DNA from 3 places in the Lacticaseibacillus zeae subsp. silagei genome. Region 2 is predicted to be linked to each of the others. Evidence: riboswitches for the same ligand, from Rfam matches in the RefSeq annotation. Region 2 holds a riboswitch; each other region holds the start of a gene.

Region 1 (4,255 bases), 1.1 Mb from region 2:
TCAGGTGGCGCCTGAAAGCAAGAAATACCTCACGGAACTGCAAGGAAAACTGCAGGAAAGCGATGTTCCGCCAGCTCTCGCAGATCAAAAAGTCTTACACCCGCTCAGTATCGTAGCAGCTTTACAAAAACGCGTGACGGACGATATGACAGTTGCGGTAGATGTGGGCAGTCACTATATCTGGATGGCCCGCCATTTTCGGAGTTACGAACCGCGGCACTTGCTATTTTCCAATGGGATGCAGACGCTAGGCGTTGCCTTGCCTTGGGCGATTGCGGCGACTTTGGTCCGTCCGGGTAAAAAGGCGGTTTCAGTATCAGGTGACGGCGGTTTTCTTTTCTCGGGCCAAGAGCTAGAAACAGCAGTTCGATTGAAAGCGGATTTGGTTCACATTATTTGGAACGATGGCCATTATGATATGGTAAAATTCCAAGAAGAGATGAAATATGGTCGGGCAGCTGGCGTTGATTTTGGCCCGGTCGACTTCGTCAAATATGCGGAGGCTTTTGGTGCCAAAGGTCTGCGTGTCAATCAACCGAGTGAACTTGGCAAAGTGTTAGATGAAGCCTTTGCGACGAAAGGACCGGTGCTGGTTGATATTCCGGTTGATTATTCCGACAATGCGGAACTCGGCGCGGCCATGCTCCCTGATCAGATTTATTAATCGTTAGTGGCAGGTTGACTCAAGGCGGTTGCAGGCTCGAAACCTGTGTAAAAGGAGGTTGTTATTTTTTGAAAACGGATCGATTGTATCAACATGGGACACTGGCAATGCTAGTACCTGGTTTGTTTGCCGGGACACAGACGATCGAAGCTTTGTTGCAACACGGTGACACCGGCATTGGCACGTTGACCGGCCTTGATGGCGAGTTGATTATTCAAGCCGGAAAAGTTTATCAGGTGAATGCACAGGGTACCGTTCGTGAAGTTGCAGCGAATGAGAAAGTGCCGTTTGCGAATGTTCATTATCAAGACGATGTTTCGGCCGGAAAGCTTCAAGGGTTGGATCTGACCGGGTTTCAGAAAGCGGTCCTTGACCGGTTACAAACCAGTAATCTTTTTGCGGCAGTTCGGGTCGAAGGGACCTTTACGCAAATGCACACGCGCGCTGTGTTGCCGCAGCAACCTCCTTATCCGACGTTGACAGAAACGGCTTCGGGTCAAAAAGAATTTCATGCCGATAACGTCAAAGGAACGTTGATCGGTTACTTTTCACCGGATCTTTATGCCGGTGCAGTATCGCCGGGTTTCCATTTGCACTTTTTGGCGACTGATCATCACATGGGTGGGCACATTCTTGGCTTTGAGCTCGACAGTGGCGAATTATTTTTGCAAAAGTTTAGTGACTTTCAGTTACACTTGCCGACAGATGACGAACCGTTCTTAAAGCAGCATTTTGACACGGCTAGTTTAGTCGATGACATCCGCAAAGCTGAAAATTGAGTTAAAACCGGGTGAGAACCGGTTGCCGTCAGATATAAGACATGATAACGTGAACCATAATCAAGATTAGAGGTCGCACCGATCATCAGTCGCAACTGCAATGGCCTGAACGCCAGATGCACAGTTGTTAAAGGGAAAGGTGCCGAAATGCCGGCTTAGTTCAGTAAGGCGGTGTTGGGCCAGTGGATAACATCTGCTGGACTGTCGCGGCTATCGCGGGGCGCTAACAAATCGGATCACGTTTATTCATGACGAAAAGCAGAATAAGCCGATGGGTTAGTTACTGACACCCATCGGTTTTTTTATTGCTTAAACGCGCTGTAACCGTAACAGCCTAACGTTTAACATCTCAACCCATTCAGCAAAGGAGTACATTTGTGGCACAGTCAGCAACGAATCAGGTCAAACGAGAACTCAAAACCCGGCATCTTTCAATGATTGCCCTCGGCGGCAGTATTGGCACCGGACTTTTTGTCGCAAGCGGCAGCGCGATTGCAACTGCCGGACCGGGCGGCGCAATCGCAGCTTATATTGGTATCGGGTTAATGGTGTTCTTTCTGATGACCAGTTTGGGCGAAATGGCCACCTATGTACCGGTATCCGGGTCTTTTTCAGAGTACGCCAGCCGGTTTGTTGATCCGGCGTTTGGCTTTGCTTTAGGCTGGAACTATTGGTTCAATTGGGCGATCACCGTTGCCGTTGATGTTTCAACAACGGCCATTGTGATGCACTTCTGGTTACCGGATGTGCCAGGTTGGCTGTTTTCGCTGGGCTTTTTGGCACTTATTTTTACGATTAACATTATTTCGGTCAAATCATTTGGCGAAACCGAATATTGGCTTTCATTAATCAAAGTGATTACGGTCTTGGTCTTCCTGGTCGTGGGCTTGCTGACCATTCTGGGGATCATGGGCGGACACGGTCCCATCGGCTTTAAAAATTATACGACCGGGGCGGCACCGTTTGTTGGTGGTTTGCCTGCAACGTTAGCGGTTTTCGTAGTTGCTGGTTTTTCTTTTCAAGGCACCGAATTAATCGGGATTACGGCGGGTGAAAGTGCCACGCCCGAAACCAGCATTCCCAAGGCAATTAAGCAGGTGTTTTGGCGGATCTTGCTGTTTTATATTCTGTCCATTGCCGTTATTGCCGCCATCATTCCTTATACCAGTCCGAATTTGTTAGGCGCTAGCGTTGATCAGGTGGCGATTTCGCCGTTTACGCTGGTTTTTGATCGAATTGGGCTCGCTGGGGCAGCCAGTGTGATGAACGCCGTGATTCTGACATCGGTTTTGTCGTCTGCCAATTCCGGCATGTATGCCTCCACCCGAATGTTGTGGGCCATGGGCGGTTCGGGGTTTGCGCCGCGTGTTTTTCAAAAAACGAACACCCGCGGCATTCCGATTGCAGCCTTACTATTGACAACACTGGTCGGTGGTTTGACATTTTTGACCAGCATTATGGGACCCCATGTATATCAACTGTTGGTGGCTGCATCCGGCCTGACCGGATTTCTGGCGTGGCTAGGGATCGCGGTATCACATTTTCGCTTTCGGCGTGCGTTTGTGAAGCAGGGGCATGATGTTCATGAGTTGAAATATCATGCAAAATGGTTCCCGGTTGGCCCAATTTTGGCGATCATCATGAGCTTAATTGTGATTGTGGGGCAGGATCTGCAAGCGGTGCAACATTTTGCCTGGGGACGTCTGCTGATTTCTTACATGTCGATTCCGCTATTCATCGTTTTATTTGTCTGGTATAAGGTCAAACACAAGACCAAACTGATTCCGTTAGAAAAAGTCGATCTTTCACCACACCGTGAGCATCAGGCGAGCAAGCGAGCGTGAGTAAAAGAGTAGCTGATTGGCTTTTTGACCGCAACATTTCTCGCTAAAGTATATGAAATTGCGCCTAAGCTAAATCGGCTCTAAAACGCAGCAATTTGCGTTTTAGAGCCGATTTTTGATGGATAACTGGCAAAATTTATTCGAACGACGAGAGCCTAAGAAGCGGGATCGGCATTTTGGCCTGACAACGAGGCGTCGGTTTTCTTAAGATACAGGCGGCGAATCAATAAGTACAGTCGGAAAATGGCGTCGTCGCTGTCTTCAGCTGTCCAACTAATGATGTGCCCATGAAAACCGGCAGGCGCGGCGGCTTTGATGGCCTGCTCGTTATCGACACTTGTAATAACGAGGTCTGCAGTTTTAAAAACGGCACGTTCCGGCAACAAGTGAACCATTGGTAGATCAGATAAGAAGTTGACAAGGCGGCGGTTAAGCAAGTTGTGGTCGAGATAGGCCAATCTGATCCGTACGGTAGGTGTTTCCGCAAAGTAGCGCAGATAAGGCGTCAGCAAATAGTAGAGCGTGCGCAAAAATAGATGCTGCTTACCAAGAAAATGTCGATATGCCGGCGTATCAGGCAGCGTGGCAATGAATTCCTCGAGGCCTTGATAAAGATTGGTTTTGGTGTAATTCAACGCACGGGGATTGAAAAAGTCGACCAAATGCATGAAATCGCCGCCCAGCATTTCATTGTTCAATGCGATTCGGGTCAGATTGAGGATCAACCCCTGTTCGTGCTGAAGGTCAAAGACCGTGTGATGCCGAATATGATCACCTAAAAAGGCTAAAAGTCGTTTAACGAAATCGGCAGCAACTGTCTTTTGGCTAAGAACGTAATGAATAAAGTCTTTATCGGCTGGTGTGTCACGCAAGAAGGTGATCGTTCGATGTTGCTGAAAATAGAAGAAATCATTTTCAGCTTTCATGAATTGCTTATTGAACGCCGGGAACATTTCTTGCGTATAAAC
Region 2 (4,255 bases):
CTTCAAATTAATGGGAATCTGTCCCGCAATAGCTGGCAAAATCGCTTCATCATGGAAAACGCCAAACCCACCATATGATAGCTCTCGCATTTCCCGATAAGTCATTTCCTGAATCATCTGGGGATTTGCCACCACCCGCGGATCAGCTGCAGCGACCCCATCAACATCGGTAAAGTTTTCATATAAGTCTGCATGAAAACCGTTGGCGAGAATGGCTCCGGTGATATCGGAACCGCCTCGTGAAAAAGTGGCAATCGCGCCTTTACTGGTATACCCATAGAAACCAGGAACTACCAGCACACCCAGCGGTCGACTAAAAGCTTCCAGATGCGTGTAAGTTTCACGTGAAACTTCTGCATCATTCGGATCATCGGTCACCATGATCCCCAAGTCTTTTGGTTCGCCATAAGTGGCTTCAATACCTTCATGATTCAAAACGGCGGTCATCAGAAACGCATTCAATTTTTCCCCGCGAGCCTTGAATCCGGCCATGAGATAATCGTGATTGGTAAATGTCTTTTTCGGTAACTGGTATAGTTCTTCGCTGATTTGCTGCATGACTTGGGGATCAAGTCCGAAGTCATCGGCAATTGCTTGATAGCGCGCAACAATTTCCTTAACGACTTCAGTTGCATTTTCATGGCGCAAGGCCGCCTGGGCATACTGAATCAGCAAGTCCGTCACTTTAACGTCGCCGGGATGCCGTTTACCAGGTGCGCTGGTCACCATCACCTGCCGCGCAGGATTTGCTTTCATGATTGCCACAACTTTGGCAAACTGCGACCCATTTGCTAATGATGAACCGCCAAACTTTACGACCCGCACGATAAACTGCCTCCCTAATGGGTTCTCTTTCGCAAGCAACTTGCAGCTATTCGCTCACAGACATCGCGCCAATGAAATCGCGTTTCGCCAGCTCGTTTCTGCAAATGAGAACTCTGTCATTTTATTTTGTACTTTAGCAGACTCTCCCAGAAACACAACCCCCAGCGACGGCGGAAAATCGGCATGTTTTGGCGGCATTGCATAGAAACAAAGTGTTGAAATTTGTTTTTAATTTTTTTACTCAAACGGGTGATGAAGTAGTTGAGGTTGTGACTGGCGGAAAGTGGGCTGGCGCAGGAACGAGCTTGTATGTGAAGAGCTTAAGCGCAATGGCTAAAGCCCGCGCCATCACGCCTGAGGCCACTGGTTTTCTCTGCTGCTCTCTTAAACGCGTTCACTGGGCCAGAAACCTGCGTGTAAGGACCTTGGACGCAATGGCCTAAGCCCGGGCCATCACGGAGGCCACTGGTTTTCTCTGCTGCTCTCTTAAACGCGTTCACCGGCGCAGAAGTCTGCGTATAAGGACCTTGGGCGCGATGGCCTAAGCCCGGGCCATCACGCCCAAGGCCACTTATACTCCAACTTCTAACCGCGCCGGTTCACGCTCTTGACGCTTTCGTTTTTTTATTATAGTCTGGTGATAAACAGATAGAGGTTGCAACCAACATGAGTATCCGAATCGAGCGAGATCCTTCGCGGTGACGTTTGGTGAAAGGGGCGGTTGCCGAAATGGGGGCGCCGGGATCGGCAAGCCTGTTGGGCCAGGGTTGAATAAATCCTGTACTGTCGCTTAGAAACCTAAGCGGGGCGCTATCATTCAAGTAGATTGCAAGTTGGGATCTTTTTGTTTGACGCGTGGCCAAACAAAAGGATCCCTTTTCGTTTGCCGTCGCCCTGCCGTAACGCGTTCACTGGGCCAGAAACCTGCACATAAGAGCCTTGGTCGCAATGACCACCTGTGCTCCGGTTTCTAACCGGCCCAGTCCACGCTCAAGGAGGATGCACGTTATGAATTTTGCTACAAACCAAGAAGGTCAATTAACCATCGGCGGGGTTGCGGCCAGTCAACTGGCGCACACGTTTCAAACGCCGCTTTACGTGTATGATGTCGGAGCGATTCGCCACCAGATTCGCGCGTTTAAACAAGTTTTTGAGGCTGCCAACGTTCGTTATGCTGTCAGTTATGCTTCCAAGGCGTTTGCAACCATTGCGATGTACGATGTCGCCAAGGCTGAAAACATTCATGTCGATGTGGTTTCTGGCGGCGAATTATACACGGCTCAAGCCGCCGATTTTCCCATGGCAAAAGTCAGCTTTCATGGCAATAACAAAAGCAAAGCTGAACTGCAACAAGCACTGGATGCCGGCGTCGGCACGATCATTGTGGACAATTTTCACGAATTGGATTTGCTTGATGAGCTCTTGAAAGCAGCAGTTGGCCAACAAGATGTTTTGATTCGGGTCGCTCCCGGAATTAGCGCCCACACCCATGCTTATGATCAAACCGGCCAAACTGACAGTAAATTCGGCTTTGATCTTGAAAGTGGACAGGCAGATGAAGCCGCCAAGCGGATTTTAGCCGACGAACATCTGAACCTGCTCGGCATCCACGCCCATATCGGCTCGCAGATTTTTGAAGTGGCCGGATTTGAAGCCGTCACCCAAAAGCTGCTGGCTGTCCTTGATAATTGGCACCGGCAATTCGGTTTCACCCCGCAAGTGCTTAATGTCGGCGGCGGTTTCGGCATTGCTTACACCAGCCAGGATGATCCGCTGCCGCCAGAAGCGTTTGTTAAAGCCATTCTGAGTACCCTCAAAACGCAAAGCACCCATCTTGATTGGCCGCTGCCGGCAGTCTGGATTGAACCGGGACGGTCGATTGTCGGCCCCGCCGGCTACAGTCTTTACACGGTCGGCAGCCGCAAAGACGTGCCTGGGTTGCGGCCGTATGCTGCAGTTGACGGTGGCATGGGTGACAACATTCGGCCCGCCCTTTATCAGGCGCAATACACTGCGGTGGTTGCCGATCACCCGACCGCCAAGCCAACCGAGCATGTCCATCTCGTCGGCAAGTACTGCGAATCCGGAGATATTTTAATCGACGACGCCCCATTGCCCGCCACGCAGCCAGGCGATGTGGTTGCCGTTTTCGACACCGGCGCTTATGGCTACTCCATGGCATCCAACTACAACCGCAACCCGCGGCCGGCCGTCGTTTTCGTTGAAAATGGCCAAGCTCAGCTGGTCGTCACGCGCGAAACTTACGCTGACTTGATTCAGCACGATCACCACTACGCCGCACCGAGCTCGTCAACACCCGCAACCACCGTCAACAACGCTACTACCGCAACCAAATAGGAGGCCATCATGGCACAATTAGACACCCAAAAGATCATTTCAACCATTGCCAACAGTCAGAAAACAACACCCGTTAAGGTCTATCTCAAAGGCGAGTTAGCTGATATGCATTTTCCAAAAAGTGTGCACGCATTCTTTGGGGAGCACACCGGAACGGTCATCGGCGACTGGGCAGTTATCCAGCCAATTTTGAAAAAGGCCAAGCTTGACGACTACTATGTCGAAACTGCGGGCCGTAATACCGGCGTTCCTTTGCTAGATATCAAAGCGGAAAATGCTCGGATTGAACCCGGCGCGATCATTCGTGACCAGGTTCTGATCGGCAACAATGCAGTGATCATGATGGGCGCCATTATCAACATCGGCGCTGAAATCGGCGATGGCACCATGATCGACATGGGTGCGGTGCTGGGCGGTCGAGCGATTGTCGGCAAATATTGCCATATTGGTGCCGGTACCGTTTTGGCTGGCGTGGTAGAACCACCGTCAGCAAAACCCCTCACAATCGGTGATCACGTCATGATCGGCGCCAATGCCGTGGTTCTTGAAGGCGTGTCGGTCGGCGAAGGAGCGGTCATTGCCGCCGGAGCTGTCGTCATTAACGATGTGCCGGCACACACGGTGGTCGCTGGCGTTCCGGCCAAAGTCATCAAGCAGGTCAACGATCAAACGGAAGCCAAAACCGTCCTGCTCGACGAACTCAGAAAGCTGTGACTTTTAATGAAGGAAGCTGAATTGATTGCCATTCGCCGCCAGCTCCACCAAATTCCCGAACTTGCCTTGCAGGAAAAAGAAACGCATGCCTTCCTACTTAAAACGGTGCATAGTTTTCCGCAAACCTTTCTCACTATTCGGACACTGCCTAAATTGCCGACTGCCTTACTGGTCAAAGTTCACGGACAAAACCCGCAGCGGACCATCGGCTATCGAACCGACATTGACGCCTTGCCGGTGACGGAAGAAACCGGCTTACCGTTTAGCTCGCAGCATTCCGGCATCGCCCATGCTTGCGGCCATGACATGCACATGACAGTGGCGCTAGGAATTCTGGACTATTTCGCCCACCACCAGC
Region 3 (4,255 bases), 270 kb from region 2:
TCAGGACATCATCGACCATTTCCGGATCCAGCGCACTGGTCGGTTCATCAAACAGGAGCACTTCCGGATCCATTGCTTCGGCGCGGGCAATGGCGACCCGCTGTTCCTGCCCGCCGGAGAGCTGATCCGGTTTAGCGGCAATGAAAGGATCCATGCCGACTTGTTTCAACAGTTCCAACGCGTGAGTTTTGGCGGCAGCAGCGTCGCGTTTTAAGACGGTTTGCTGCGGCACCATCACATTTTGCAAGACGGTCATGTTGTTGAACAAGTTGAAGCTCTGAAACACCATGCCGACTTTGGCGCGGTAGGTGCTTAACTTCACGTCTTCACCTAAAATGCTTTTGCCGTGAAAAAGAATATCGCCGCCAGTTGGGGTTTCCAACAGGTTGATGTTGCGCAACAGGGTCGACTTGCCGGAGCCGCTGCGACCGATGATTGAAACAACTTCGCCGGCTTGGACGTTAAAGTTGATGTCAGTCAGGACTTCGTGGTTCCCAAAACTCTTTTTGAGATTCTTAACTTGGATTAATGGTTCGCTTGCCATGAGCTAGTCCCCCTCTTTTGCGGTGCCGATTTTTGGCGTTTCAACCTGCATTTGATTGTTCATCACGTTGTAGTCTTTGGGTCCGTCGAGATGTTTTTCGATGAGCCGGAAGAGGCGGCTGATGGTGAAGGTCATGATGAGGTAGATGCCGCTGACGATCAGGTAAGTGTGGAAGAACTGGAAGCTTTGCCCGGCAATGGTTTCGCCGCTGAAGAATAGTTCGGAAACCGAGATAACCGACAGCACGGACGTATCCTTAATGTTCACAATGAACTCATTCGTGACCGCTGGCAGGGAGTTACGAACCGCTTGCGGCAGGATGACTTTCATCATGGTTTGCAGATGCGTCATGCCCAGCGCACTGGCCGCTTCGAACTGTCCTTCATCAACGGAAATAATCCCGCCACGGATAATTTCGGAAATGTAGGCGCCAGTGTTAATCGAAACAATCAAAAGCGCGGCGGTGGTGCGATCCATGTTCAGGTGCCAGGCTTGAGCGGCGCCATAGTACAAGACCGCGGCCTGAACAATCATTGGCGTGCCACGGAAGACTTCGATATACAAGGAAAGCAGCCAATTGATAACGGCTCGCAAACCGCGCTGTCCCAACTTCTTGGGTTTTGGCGTGGTGCGAATAATGCCGACTAACAAGCCGATGATGAAGCCGACAAGCGTGCCGACCAATGCCAGCAGCAGCGTCATACCGGTACCACGCAAGAGCATCGGTCCATACTGTTTCATAATGGCCATGAACCAGTTGCCGCTCTTTTCGGTCGAAGGCTGATTATCGACCGCTTCGTTCATCAGACGAGCCCGCTCCTTACTGGAAATCGTGGCGAGCAGTTCATTGATTTTAGCCTTATTGGGATCGTTTTTCCGCAAACCGATTGCTAGGTTGGTGTCACTGGCATCGGTTTTAAACCCCTGACCCTTCGCAAAATGGATATACATCAGGTTCGGATTGGCGCGTTCTGCCGTGATCCCTTCAGGAACTTCGGAAACGTAGCCGTCAATGGTGCCGGACTCCAAGGCCACCCGCATCGCCGGAAAATCATTCATGGCCGGTTCCTTGACGACTCCCTTGATTTGGTTAATCGCCTGATAGTGATAAGTACTGAGTTGAGCTGTCACTTTGGCGCCTTTAAAATCAGCAATGCTCTTGGCTTTTGCATATTTGCTATCTTTGCGGACGACCATAGTCAGGTTGGAAATGTAGTACGGATTGGTAAAATCGATCGTTTTGCGCCGATCCGGTGTTGGTGACATCCCGGCGATAATGGCATCGATTTTGCCGGAAGTTAAAGCAGGTGGCAGGCCATCCCAAGAGGTTTTGACCACGACGACTTTCTTGTGCAGTGCCTTAGCAACTTTCCGCGCAATCTGAACATCGTAACCATTAGCGTATTCATGACTGCCTTGAATCTTGACCGCGTTATTGGCATCTGTGTTCTGTGTCCAATTGAACGGTGCATAGCCGGCTTCCATACCGACTTTGAATGTGTTGTCGTCGCTCGCAGCATTAACCGGCTTAGCGGCAAAACCGCCAAGCAATAGGCTCAATACGAGCCCCAGAACACCCAAACGTGCAACCCAGTGTTTTTTCATAAAATGACATTCTCCCTTCTTGTAGTGGGAAATAGAGCTGGAACCAAAAAATCGACCTTTATTGAACAAGCAATAAAGGTCGATTCCATCGATTTTAGTCATAAACCAGAATCATAGCGCCCCGAAGCAACTTGCTTCGACAGTCCATGAGTTATGTGCTCATGGCCCAATGCGGATCGTCCGAACACGGCCCGACATTTCGGCGGTGGCACTTACGACTGGTTCAACATGATCCGGCACTCCCCAGTTTTCGTTGCCCACCGCAACCTCTATTTCTTGGTGGTGTATTTAAATGTCAAGATCGAGTGTAGCGGAATGGGAGGTGGATGTCAATTGGATGTGAGCGTGAATTGGCGCGGTTAGAAGTCGGTGTGTAAGTGGCCTCAGATGTGATGGCCGGTTTTTGAACATTGCGCCTGAGGTTCTTACACGCAGACTTCTGCGGCAGTGAACGCGTTATGGTGGGAGAAGATTATATTTGCAGGCATACTTACGAGAAGCATTTTTGAACCTCTGTCAAAACATAGAGACAAAAGCTAAGACGTTATTAAGGATGTGCAGTGCGATGCTATAGCGTAAATCCCCAGTAAGCGCGTAAACGGAACCAAATAGCCATCCCATGGTGCAGTAAACTAAAAGATTGACGGTGAAATGAGGTTCATGAAGCAACCCAAACACAAAGCCAGAGACTAAGACAACGAAAATTTTGCTCATAATAGTGTTCTTGTTGAAAAAATAGTTAAAGAAAATACCACGTAATATAAATTCTTCAATAATTGGGGCCGCTAATACAGCGTCAACACTAGCTAATAGTGGCGCAGTTCGAATGAATTTGTTAACAAGCACCTGATTCGTGGCATTGTCCGCGTTGAAAGGCGTGAGAGATTCAACACACAGAAACCCGAAGAGAGACGCAACCCCAATGAGAAATATAAGCACGTTCTTTCTCGAAAGTGGCTTTAGGCCATAACCATTTGGATTAAAACGTTTTAATTGCCGGAAATACAGCCAATGAAGAAACCAAATGAATGCCCCCTTTAATATTAGTTCAATCACTAGAACTTCATATTGGTCTTGCTGCAATTTGCTGATTGTAAAAAAATCATGGAATTCGGTTAAGATATCAAGCAGTAAGATGCCTGTGAGGAGAAGAGAGTGCTTTAGCAGTGAACCGCCAATGGATATTATTTTCCCCAATTATCTGTCCTTCTTTAGACTTTTGAATGCTCTAAAAAACTGGGCTACATAAATACGCGCCCATTGTAACAATTAGCGTTAATGGTTAACAAGTTTAAAAATAGGCACAGACTAAAAATAAAAACATACAGATTAACAAATGCAAAGCACAGAAAAATATTTCGATTTTGAAAAAATGACAAAACGTGTTAAATTTGTCTAATAAACTTCTCATAAAAAGGGGCGGGTGCTGATGGCGGAGGAGCCTGTCAAAGTCGGGGCCTATTTACGGGCGTTGCGTCTTGAGGAAAATGACTCATTGGAAGAAATTGCGGCCGGGATTACGACAGCCGCTACTTTGTCACGCTTTGAACGGGGGGAGACCCAGCTCAGTGCAGCCGTTGTTTTAAAACTGTTAACGCGCTTTGACCAAGATGTTGAGTTGATGCAACAAGGCTATCGGGCATTGAATCCGGAGAATTTTTTCCAACAGGTTAATCGGGCCACGGTTGCCGGTAAGTCAGCGTTGCAGGCGTTAGCACAAAAGCAGTATCGCTTGTGGCGGCAAACCGGCCTGATTTTTTACCGACTGAATCAGATTAATATTCTGGCCCACAATGGATTTACGGACCCGAGTTTTCAGACAACGCCGCAGATGAAAGCCGATGTCATCAAGTATTTGAAACGGATTCGGTACTGGGGATTGTACGAGCTTGATCTCTTTGCCGCCACCTTGGTGATATACGACCATGAGCAACTGATGAGTTTGGTCATGGAGCTGGTTTTGGACTGGCCGGATGTGAAGGGCCATCCAACCCGGAACCAGTATCTGTGGGCGATTTTGACGAATAGCATCGCCTTGCTGATTCATCGTCGGGAGTTTGTGGATGCTGTGCGGCTGCTCAACGTCGCCAAGAACTTACCCATTCC

Evidence for each region. Region 2 has a riboswitch for lysine ahead of lysA (diaminopimelate decarboxylase). Riboswitches for the same ligand answer to the same signal wherever they lie in the genome.
Region 1: linked by a shared signal. The riboswitch ahead of LACZS1_RS06335 (amino acid permease) and the one ahead of lysA (diaminopimelate decarboxylase) in region 2 are both predicted to bind lysine.
Region 3: linked by a shared signal. The riboswitch ahead of LACZS1_RS13685 (ABC transporter permease subunit) and the one ahead of lysA (diaminopimelate decarboxylase) in region 2 are both predicted to bind lysine.

What each region holds. Positions count from the first base shown of each region.
Region 1 covers NZ_CP132484.1:1,322,152-1,326,406, forward strand. Annotated here, with positions in the region: gene alsS (acetolactate synthase AlsS) at 1-664, shown strand, start outside; gene budA (acetolactate decarboxylase) at 733-1,443, shown strand; lysine riboswitch at 1,503-1,677, shown strand; gene LACZS1_RS06335 (amino acid permease) at 1,821-3,287, shown strand; gene LACZS1_RS06340 (helix-turn-helix domain-containing protein) at 3,443-4,255, opposite strand, start outside.
Region 2 covers NZ_CP132484.1:185,008-189,262, reverse strand. Annotated here, with positions in the region: gene LACZS1_RS00940 (aspartate kinase) at 1-825, opposite strand, end outside; lysine riboswitch at 1,467-1,646, shown strand; gene lysA (diaminopimelate decarboxylase) at 1,834-3,183, shown strand; gene dapD (2,3,4,5-tetrahydropyridine-2,6-dicarboxylate N-acetyltransferase) at 3,193-3,897, shown strand; gene LACZS1_RS00925 (N-acetyldiaminopimelate deacetylase) at 3,904-4,255, shown strand, end outside.
Region 3 covers NZ_CP132484.1:2,956,455-2,960,709, reverse strand. Annotated here, with positions in the region: gene LACZS1_RS13690 (amino acid ABC transporter ATP-binding protein) at 1-544, opposite strand, end outside; gene LACZS1_RS13685 (ABC transporter permease subunit) at 548-2,149, opposite strand; lysine riboswitch at 2,256-2,429, opposite strand; gene LACZS1_RS13680 (CPBP family intramembrane glutamic endopeptidase) at 2,666-3,346, opposite strand; gene LACZS1_RS13675 (helix-turn-helix domain-containing protein) at 3,579-4,255, shown strand, end outside.